One region of the Halomonas sp. GD1P12 genome, then DNA from elsewhere that is predicted to be linked to it. Evidence: predicted binding sites of a transcription regulator. Region 1 holds the regulator's gene; each other region holds the start of a gene.

The links. Region 1 encodes PhoB, which activates phosphate uptake and scavenging genes when phosphate is short. Its sites were predicted from a motif close to TGTCATANNNNTGTCANA; they were not measured.
Region 2: the regulator PhoB is predicted to act here: its motif matches at 1,639-1,656, upstream of OCT39_RS06430 (Na/Pi symporter).
Region 3: the regulator PhoB is predicted to act here: its motif matches at 1,758-1,775, upstream of ugpB (sn-glycerol-3-phosphate ABC transporter substrate-binding protein UgpB).

What each region holds. Positions count from the first base shown of each region.
Region 1 covers NZ_CP107007.1:3,698,793-3,702,065, reverse strand. The annotation lists gene OCT39_RS17020 (chorismate--pyruvate lyase family protein) at 1-75, shown strand, start outside; gene ubiA (4-hydroxybenzoate octaprenyltransferase) at 109-999, shown strand; gene phoB (phosphate regulon transcriptional regulator PhoB) at 1,099-1,788, shown strand; gene phoR (phosphate regulon sensor histidine kinase PhoR) at 1,792-3,090, shown strand.
Region 2 covers NZ_CP107007.1:1,381,146-1,384,418, forward strand. The annotation lists gene OCT39_RS06415 (heavy metal translocating P-type ATPase) at 1-319, shown strand, start outside; gene OCT39_RS06420 (bile acid:sodium symporter family protein) at 316-1,266, shown strand; gene OCT39_RS06425 (winged helix-turn-helix domain-containing protein) at 1,263-1,574, opposite strand; gene OCT39_RS06430 (Na/Pi symporter) at 1,717-2,889, shown strand; gene OCT39_RS06435 (hypothetical protein) at 2,900-3,151, shown strand; gene OCT39_RS06440 (PA0069 family radical SAM protein) at 3,158-3,273, opposite strand, start outside.
Region 3 covers NZ_CP107007.1:241,597-244,869, reverse strand. The annotation lists gene OCT39_RS01210 (hypothetical protein) at 1-206, shown strand, start outside; gene argE (acetylornithine deacetylase) at 488-1,657, opposite strand; gene ugpB (sn-glycerol-3-phosphate ABC transporter substrate-binding protein UgpB) at 1,862-3,190, shown strand.

The DNA.
Region 1 (3,273 bases):
GGCGGGCTGTCGCTTTTGGTGCAGGAAGCGTTTTTATCGACCCTGGCGGATGAACCCGATCTGGCTTCGCGCTAAGCTGGGCGCGCGATTTATCCTCGAGAGGTAAGCATGGACCGTTCTCTGCTGCGCCCGACCGGCTGGTCCCGGGCGCGTGATTTCATCACGCTGATGCGCCTTGATCGGCCCATCGGCACCTGGCTTTTGATGTGGCCGACGCTCTGGGCGCTGTGGATCGCCGCCGAGGGGGTGCCGGGGCGCGGGGTGCTGTTGATCTTTATCGCCGGCGTCTACTCCATGCGCGCGGCAGGGTGCGTGGTGAATGACTACGCCGATCGCCACTTCGACGGCCACGTCAAACGTACCAAAAACCGGCCGCTGGCGACCGGGCGCATCGGGGAAGCCGAAGCCAAGGTGCTGTTCATCGCGCTGGTGGCGGTGTCGTTCATTCTGGTGCTGTTGACCAACTGGTTTACCGTGTTGCTGTCGGTGGGCGGGCTTTTGCTTGCCGCCGCGTATCCTTTCATGAAGCGCTATACCCACTTCCCCCAGGTGGTGCTCGGTGCGGCGTTCTCCTGGGCGATCCCCATGGCCTTTGGCGCGGTTCTGGGTCACGTGCCGCTCGAGGCGTGGGTACTATTTCTGGCCAACGTGCTGTGGACCGTCGCCTATGACACCCAGTACGCCATGGTGGACCGCGACGACGACTTGAAGATCGGCATCAAATCCACCGCAGTGCTGTTTGGCCAGGCCGACCGGCTGATCATTGGCCTGCTGCAGGCGGCCACGCTGTTACTGCTGGCCTGGGTGGGGTGGGCTATAAGTCTGGGAGGTTTTTTCTGGCTGGGCCTTGTGGCCATGGCGGCCACCTTCGTGCATCAGCAGCGCCTGATCGTTCACCGCGAGCGCGAGGCCTGCTTTCAGGCGTTTTTGAACAATCACTGGTCGGGGCTTGTGCTCTTCGCCGGGCTCGCCTTGAGCTTTTGGCCGGTGGCGGGCTAAGGTGGCAAAAGCGGGTGTCATAAAACTGTCACTCGCTCATGGTGTGATTGTCACCGATATGTCATCGACCACTTTGCCTGGACACCGTGAGGCCCGCCCATGACCGCCAAAACCGTTTTGATCGTCGACGATGAGGCGCCGATTCGCGAGATGATCGCGGTGGCGCTGGAGATGGCGGACTATCGCGTGCTCGAAGCCGATAACGCCCAGGATGCCCACGCGCTGGTGGTCGACAACCAGCCGGATCTGCTGCTGCTCGACTGGATGATGCCCGGTACCAGCGGCATCGAGTTGGCCCGTCGCCTCAAGCGCGAAGAGGCCACCGCCGAGCTTCCGATCATCATGCTCACTGCCAAGGGCGAGGAAGACAACAAGATCCAGGGGCTCGAGGCGGGTGCCGACGACTACATCACCAAGCCGTTCTCTCCCAGAGAGCTGGTCGCGCGCCTGAAAGCGGTGCTGCGGCGTACCACGCCGCGCGGCATGGAGGACCCGGTGGAAATCAACGGCCTGCTGCTCGACCCGGTAAGCCACCGGGTCAGCGCTCACGGCAAGGCGTTGGACATGGGGCCGACGGAATACCGACTGCTGCAATTTTTCATGACCCACCAGGAGCGCGCCTATACCCGCAGCCAGCTGCTGGATCAGGTATGGGGCGGCAACGTCTACGTCGAGGAGCGCACCGTGGACGTTCACATTCGTCGCCTGCGTAAGGCCCTGGGCGATGCTCATCAGAACCTGATTCAGACGGTGCGCGGCACCGGCTATCGCTTCTCCGCCCGGAGCTAGCGCGTGCACCTGTGGAGCCGGGAACTCTGGCGTATCGCCTGGCTTGCCACGCTCGGGGTGATCATGGGCTGGCTGTTTGGCGCGCCGGGGTTGGGCCTCGCCGCCGGGCTCGGCGTGTGTCTTTTCTACCACTTGCGCCAGCTGCGCGCGCTTTATCTATGGCTAACGCTTACGCCGAGCGAGGAGCCACCCGCCGGGCCCGGGCTCTGGGGCGAGCTTCTGGACCGGCTCTACCGCTACCAGAAAAGTCAGCGCATCACTCAGGGCCGCCTCAGAGCCACGCTTGCGCGTATTCAGGAGTCGTCGGAGGCGATGCGCGACAGCGTGGTCATGCTCGACCGTCACGGCGACCTGGAGTGGTGGAACAGCGCCGCCACAAAGATGATGGGGCTTCAAACCGCCCATGACCGCGGCCAGCACATCACCAATTTGTTGCGCGACCCCGCGTTTGTGCGCTACTTCTCGTCCCGCGAATACAGTGAGCCTCTAACGCTCACCTCACCCATCGACGAACGGCGCATTCTCGAGTATCAGATCACGCTTTACGGCGACGATGAGCGGCTCTTGATGGCGCGAGATATTACCCGGCTGCACCGGCTGGAGCAGATGCGCCAGGATTTCGTCGCCAACGTCTCCCATGAGCTTCGCACGCCCTTGACCGTGCTCTCCGGTTATCTGGAAACCTACAGCGATCTGAGCGATCAACTGCCGCCAAGACTTGGCCGCAGCGTCGCTCAGATGCAGGCGCAAACCCTGCGCATGCAGAATCTGGTCGACGATTTGCTGCTGCTTTCGCGCCTCGAGATTGATCAGGGCGGCAAGGATCACCAGCCGTTGGCACTGGGGCCGCTATTGGAAAGCGTGTGTCAGGACGCCCGGGCGCTGTCCGGTCAGCAGCACGAAACGCCCCAGCAGATCGCGCTCGAGATCGAAAGCGACGCGCGGCTGATCGGCAGCGAGCAGGAGCTACGAAGCGCGGTGTCCAACCTGGTGTTCAACGCCGTGCGCTACGCCCCGGGGGGAAGTACGATTACGCTGCGCTACGCCGAGCTTGCCGAAGGCGGCGCCTGTATCGAGGTCAAGGACAACGGTCACGGCATCGACCCGGTACACATTCCACGGCTGACCGAACGCTTTTATCGCGTCGATAAAGGGCGCAGCACGGCCACCGGCGGTACCGGCCTTGGGCTTGCCATCGTCAAGCATGTGCTGATTCGCCACGACGGGCGGCTTTCGATCGAAAGTCGCCCGGGCTTTGGCGCTACCTTCCGCTGTATTTTCCCCGCCGCCCGCCTAAGCTGATCCTCTTTGAAACAACACCTGTACAAGTGTGTCAATATGGCATGTAAGAGTGGTACAGGAATGCTCATGTGTCATTTTTAGCCACTTTCAGAGCGCCTATACAGCCACATGGAACGCATTGTACAGGTTTTGTAATGTTTTATATTATTGATTTTAAAGTAATTTAATTTTTTATTGGATTTA
Region 2 (3,273 bases), 1.5 Mb from region 1:
CGCCGCGGGGGTGGGCGTTGCGCCCATGCAGGCAAGCGACGCCGCCCGTGAAGGGGCGGCGGCCCAGCTGCTTCGCCCCGGCGTTGGCGGCGTGGTCGAGCTTCTGCGCTTGGCCAGGCGTACCCGCAACGTCATGCGCCAGAACCTGGTGTTCTCGGCGGTGTACAACACCCTGGCGCTGGGGCTGGTCATCGTCATGGCGGTGCCGCCGCTGGCGGCGGTGCTGGCCATGGCGGCGAGCTCTTTAAGCGTGACGCTGAACGCCGCCCGGCTCGCCTGGGCGCCGGTCGACGGTGACCCCGCAAAGGCCTCGCCATGAGCCGGGTCATCGTCTGGGTCGAGGCGCAGCTTCTATGGCTGGTGATGGCGGTGGCCGCGCTGGGGCTTTTGTACCCGGCGGCGGGCGTGGCGCTGGCGCCGCTGATTGGCCCGCTGCTGGCGCTTTTGATGTTCGTCATCAGCCTGACCTTCGATGCCCATCAGGTCGGCGCGGTGCTGCGCCGCCCCTCGCGGCCGCTGCTGGCGCTTTGTCTGGTGTACGGGCCGATGTCGCTACTGGGCTGGCTGACCGGGCGGCTCTTTTTCGGCACCGGGGCGCTCGCCGCGGGGCAGACGCTTCTGGGCACGCTGCCCACCGACGTGTCATCACCGCTTCTGGTGCTGATGGCGCGGGGCAACGTGGCGATGGCGGCGGTGTTCAACGCGATCACTACGGCACTTTCACCGCTGCTGGTCCCGCTGCTGTTTCTCGCGCTTACCGGCATCGAGCTCGACGTGCCGCTTTTCGCCATCGTGGTCGAGCTTTTACTGATCGTTTTCGTTCCGACGCTTCTGGGCGTGGCGCTGCGCACCCGGTTCAGCACAACGCTTGCCCGCTTTGACGACCGCTACGCGGGGCTGGGCTCTATCATCTATCTGCTGATACTGCTGGCGGTGGTGGGGCCCAACGCCGCGACCATTCTGGGGTACGGCGCCTACGCGCTAGTGATCGCTGCCGCAGCGCTGTGTTTGAACCTGGCAGGCTACGCAGTGGGCACGGCGTCCAGGCTGATCACCAATGAGCGGTCAGAGGTGGTGGCGTATCTCTTTACCACGAGCAAGAAGGAGTTCAGCATTGCGGCGGCGTTCGTCGCGGCCTCCGGGCTTTCGCCGGAGATCGCCATTCCCGCGGCGTTTTTCGCCGTCATCCAGATGATTACCTCGCCGCTGGCGGCCAGACTGCTCGTCCGTCGCCCCACTAGCACTTGGGTGAGCGATAAGCGCTAGCAGTAGCCCAGCGCCTCGCCCAGCCTTGTGGCGTGCTCTTTTACCCAGCCACGGTCGATCGCGCCCCAGCTCTCGATCACGTAGCGGCCGATGTTGTGCCGCTCGCCTTCTTGCCCCTCAAAAACGCAAACGATATCGAGCTCGTCGAGCGACTTGATCGTGTCCTGAGCGGTGCGCCGGGGCATGCCGGTGGCCTCGATCAGTGCCGGCACGCTGGCCACGCCCTGGTCGATCAGGTGGGCGACGTAGAGGCGGCGGTAGAAACTCGATCGGGTCTTGCTCAGTGGCTCATTCAAGGGCTTTGTCATTGGGCGTTCCGGTTCGATGGTTGGGGAGGGCGTTAATCGAAATAAGTGAGCGCGGTCACGCGGGCGTCATCAGGCTGTCACCTGCGGCGCGCAACGTGAAGGGTGAACGTGCCCCACGTTGCCAACCGCCGGAGGGATCACCATGGTAGAGACGACCCATCGCGCCGCGCCAGAGAGCTACGCTCGCCCGGCGCAAAAGGAGAAGCAGGGCCGCCTGCGCCAGTGGCTCACGCTATTGCTGTTAGTCTACTTTCTGATCTGCGCGGTATCCATCGTCGGCGACGGCTTCAAGCTCGCCACCGGCGATCACGCCGAGCGCCTGTTCGAGTTCGCCACCAACCCCTTCGTCGGCCTGATGGTCGGTATCGTCGCCACCGCCCTGATCCAGTCGTCCTCGACGGTGACCTCGGTGATCGTTGGCATGGTGGCCGGGGGGCTGCCGGTCGCGGTGGCGGTACCCATGGTCATGGGGGCGAACATCGGCACCACGGTGACCAATACGCTGGTGAGCCTGGGCCACGTCAACGACAAGAACGAGTTTCGCCGCGCCTTTGCCGCCGCCACCGTGCACGACTTCTTCAATCTGCTGGCCGTGGTGATTTTGCTTCCCATCGAGATCCTGTTCCACCCGCTGGAGCGCATGGCCGGCGCCGTGGCCGGCGTTTTCTATGGCGATGCCGATCTTTCGCTGGATAACGTCAATATCGTGGGCCAGCTGACTCAGCCGGTGACGGACACGGCAGATCAGTTGGTGGCGAGTTTGCCGGCGGTGGCCGGTGGTATCGCCTTGATCGTCATCGGCGTGGCGCTGATTTTTCTCTCCATTCGCTACATCGGCAAGCTGTTGAAGACGCTGATGGTTGGGCGCGCCAGGCAAATCATGCTCAGCGCCATCGGCCGCGGGCCGTTCACCGGCGTGGCCTCCGGGGCGCTGGTGACGATGCTGGTGCAGTCGTCCTCCACGACCACCAGCCTGATGGTGCCCATGGCCGGCTCTGGCGCGTTCACGCTGCGCCAGATCTATCCGTTCACCATCGGCAGCAATATCGGCACCACCATGACGGCGCTGCTGGCCGCCACGGCGATTTCCGGCGCCACGGCGCTGTTGGCGCTGGAGATCGCCCTGGTGCATCTGCTTTTCAATCTGTGCGCCGTGCTGATCATCGGCGGACTGCCGTTTCTGCGTCTGCTACCGGTGAAAGGGGCGCAGTGGCTGGGCCGGGTCGCCGCCGAGCGCAAGGCGCTGGCCGCCGGCTGGGTGCTGGGCGTGTTCATCGCGCTGCCGGCCCTGCTGATCGCTGTTACCGTACTGTAAGGAGGGCGCCATGAGTATTGAACAAGGTTCCAGGCCAAGCCTGCACACCACCTCGACCGCCGAACTCAAGGCGATGTTGAACGACTCGGTGGAGATCATCGACGAAATTCGCGCTGAGCTCGACGCCCGAGAAGCCCAGACTCAGGAGCTCGAAAAGATGGACACCCTGATGGTCGAGGCGAGGCCGAAGCTTCAGGAGATTCGCGGCTTCTTCGCGCTGGTGCTCGACGAGCTCAAGGCGCGGCGCGGCCCGAACCGTTAGCGCTGGCTAGTCGAACAGGTCGCCCTGAGCGCGGGGTGGCCTGAAGTCGCGCGTGTTGAGCCCCTGCTCGGCGCGGGGCTGCATGCCCCATTGACGGCTGGCGCGCTTGAAGCGCTGCTCGA
Region 3 (3,273 bases), 320 kb from region 1:
CCGACCGCCTTCAGGGCGGCGGCCGTACGGTCAGAATCGACTGTCACGTAACGCCTGCCATTAGCCTCGCCGAGGTGGATACCTGCCTGATGAAAGGCTTCGAAGTCACCCAGGGTCTGATCACCCAGCTTGCCCACCAGCAGGCCTGCGAGGAGGTGATGCGCGACGCCAAGGCGGAGCTTTTTGAAGAGCACTCCTCGCCCTGACAGAAACGTTTGACGATACCAAAACACCCGCTCATGGCGGGTGTTTTCGTTAGTGTCGAGCTCGCTATGCTACCCAACCAGCCGTGCCGGGCAGCCCGTAACGATGGTCTTTCGCCAAGGTCGGAATACCGTTCCCTTCGTTTCCGACATTCCCGCCGTCCTTGGCGGTCAGATGGCGAAAGTAGCGTACAGGGAGGTATTCACAGCGCCCTCGTGTAGGGTCGTGTAGGGCTGCCCGGCACCGCCCCCTGTCTCTATCACCCCGCCAAAACCGCTTTCATCTACCCCTCGAACGGCGCTTCCAGCGCTCTACCCATTCGGGTCATGAATTCGACGCACGCGACAAGCTCGCTTTTCTCGATGTACTCGTCGGGTTGGTGAGCCTGGGCGATGCTGCCCGGCCCGAGGATGATCGTTTGCAGCCCCTGCCCCTGGAACTGCCCGGCTTCGGTGGCGTAGGCCACCGCGTGGTTGCAGCACTCATTAGGCAGGTGATCCCGGGCCAGGCGCAGCACGGCGGCGTTGTCGCGATCGGCCAGGCCCGGCACGGTGACGTTGAGCGCCTCGGTGTCGATCGTGACCTGCTTGCCGCGCGCTAAAAGCTCTGCCTTGAGTGAGTCGACGTACTGCGTGAAGCGGTCAAACACCTCGTCGAACGTCTCGGTCGGCAAATGACGAATCTCCCACTCGAAGGTACATTCGCGCGCCATGATGTTGATCGCCGTACCGCCTTTGATCCGGCCGACGTGCAGGCTGGTGTGGGGCACGTTGAAGGCCTCGTCCACCCGGCCCTCCTCGACCAGGGCGGTCATGGTGTCCTCGATGAAACTCACCAGCCGCGCGGCCACGTGGATCGCCGAGGTGCCCTGGTTGACCTGGCTGCTGTGCGCCTCGACCCCGGTGACCGTGGTGCGCAGGTTGGTCGCGCCTTTTTGCGCCACCACCGGCTGCATCAGGGTCGGCTCGCCGACGATGACGTGAGCCGTGGTGGAGTAGTGTTCATAAAAGCGCTTGATCAGCTCCGGCGCGCCGACGCAGCCGATCTCTTCGTCATAAGAGAAGCCGAAGTAGATGGGCTGCTTGAGAGGCGCCTTCACCCACTCGGGCACCATGGCGAGCGCGCAGGCGATGAAGCCTTTCATGTCGCAGCTTCCCCGGCCGTAAAGCCGGCCGTCGCCGCCGTCGTGAAGCGTAAACGGGTCCGTCGACCAGGGCTGGCCCTCGACCGGCACCACGTCGGTGTGGCCCGACAGCATCACCCCACCCGGCGCGTCCGGGCCGATACGCGCAATCAGATTCGCCTTGGTGTTGCAGGGGCTCATGACCCGCTCCGAGGCGACGCCGTACTCGGCCAGATAGCCTTCGACGAATTCGATCAGCGCCAGGTTGGAGCCGCGGGAGGTGGTATCGAAGGCGATGAGTTGGGAAAGAAGCGATTCTGCATTCGTCATGACGTATCTCGGGTTAAGCGCGTTGCCACCACCCTAGCACTGCCCACCGCGCTCGCCTACTGCCAAAGTGGCATGAGCCTTGAACCTTCGTCCGGTTATCGTTCATCAATTTGTCATATAGACTCACTACTGTTCAGTGCACCTCACAAGCTCAATAAACGTACTGCGCCGCCCGGCCATGCCCGGGCCCACAAGGAGTGATGTATGTCTCGTTTCACGTTACGCGCGTTATCCGTCGGTATCGCCGCGGCAAGCCTGAGCATGTCCGCCCAGGCCGCTACCGAGATCACCTGGTGGCACTCCATGGGCGGCGAGCTCGGCGAGCGCCTGAGCGCCCTGGCCGAGGACTTCAACGCCACTCAGGATGAGTACCAGGTCACGCCCTCCTATCGGGGTGAGTACGAAGCGACCATGGTCAACACCATCGCCGCCTTCCGTGCCGGCGAGCAGCCTCACATCGTACAGATTTACGAAGTCGGCACCGGCACCATGATGGCCGCCCAGGGCGCCATCTACCCCGTGTATGAGCTGATGGAAGCACACGGCAACGACTTCGACGCAGACAACTACCTGCCCGTGGTGACCGGCTACTACACCGACACCGACGGCAACATGCTCTCGATGCCGTTCAACTCCTCCACGCCGATTCTCTACTACAACAAGGACGCCTTCGAGGCCGCCGGGCTCGACCCGGAAACCCCGCCGACCACCTGGGCGGAAATGGGCGAGATGGGCCAACAGATCGTCGACGAAGGCGCGGCGTCGTGTGGCTTTACCATGGCCTATGCCGCCAACTGGATTGGCCTCGAGAACTTCTCGGCGCTGCACAATCAGCCCATCGGCACCCAGGAAAACGGCTTTGGCGGGCTGGACACCGAGTTCGTCTTCAACGGCGAGGTGCAGGCGCGCTTCTGGGATCAACTCAAGGAGTGGAGCGACAGTGGCGTTTACAGTTACGCCGGCCCCGCCAACGGCCCGGACGCGGCGCCCTCGTTCTACGCCGGCGACTGCGCGATGTACATGAACTCTTCGGCCTCGCGCGCCGACGTGCTGGCCAACTCCGACTTCGAGGTCGGTTTCGGCATGCTGCCTTACTATGATGACGTAGAGGGCGCGCCGCAGAACTCGATCATCGGCGGCGCGACGTTGTGGGTGCTTTCCGGTCATGAGGACGACGAGTACGCCGGCGTGGCCGAATTCCTCGAGTACCTGTCGCTTCCCGAGGTACAGGCCGAGTGGCACCAGGGCACCGGCTATCTGCCGATCACCACCGCCGCGTATGAGCTGAGCCAGGAGCAGGGCTACTACGAGGAGAACCCGGGTGCGGATCTCGCTATCGAGCAGATCAACCTGAACGAGCCCACCGAGAACTCCAAAGGCCTGCGCTTTGGCAACTACCCGCAGGTACGCATGGTGCTCGACGAGGAGTTCCAGGCGGTGCTGGCCGGCGACAAGAGCGGGCAGGAAGCGCTGGATGACGCGGTCGAGCGCGGCAACCAGATCCTGCGCGATTTCGAGTCAGCCAATAACTAACGCTTGATCGTCTCACGAACCCCGGCCCTTGCGCCGGGGTTCGTCGTGAGAGCCCTCCCCTGCGCCTGCCTTCGCTTTCAAGG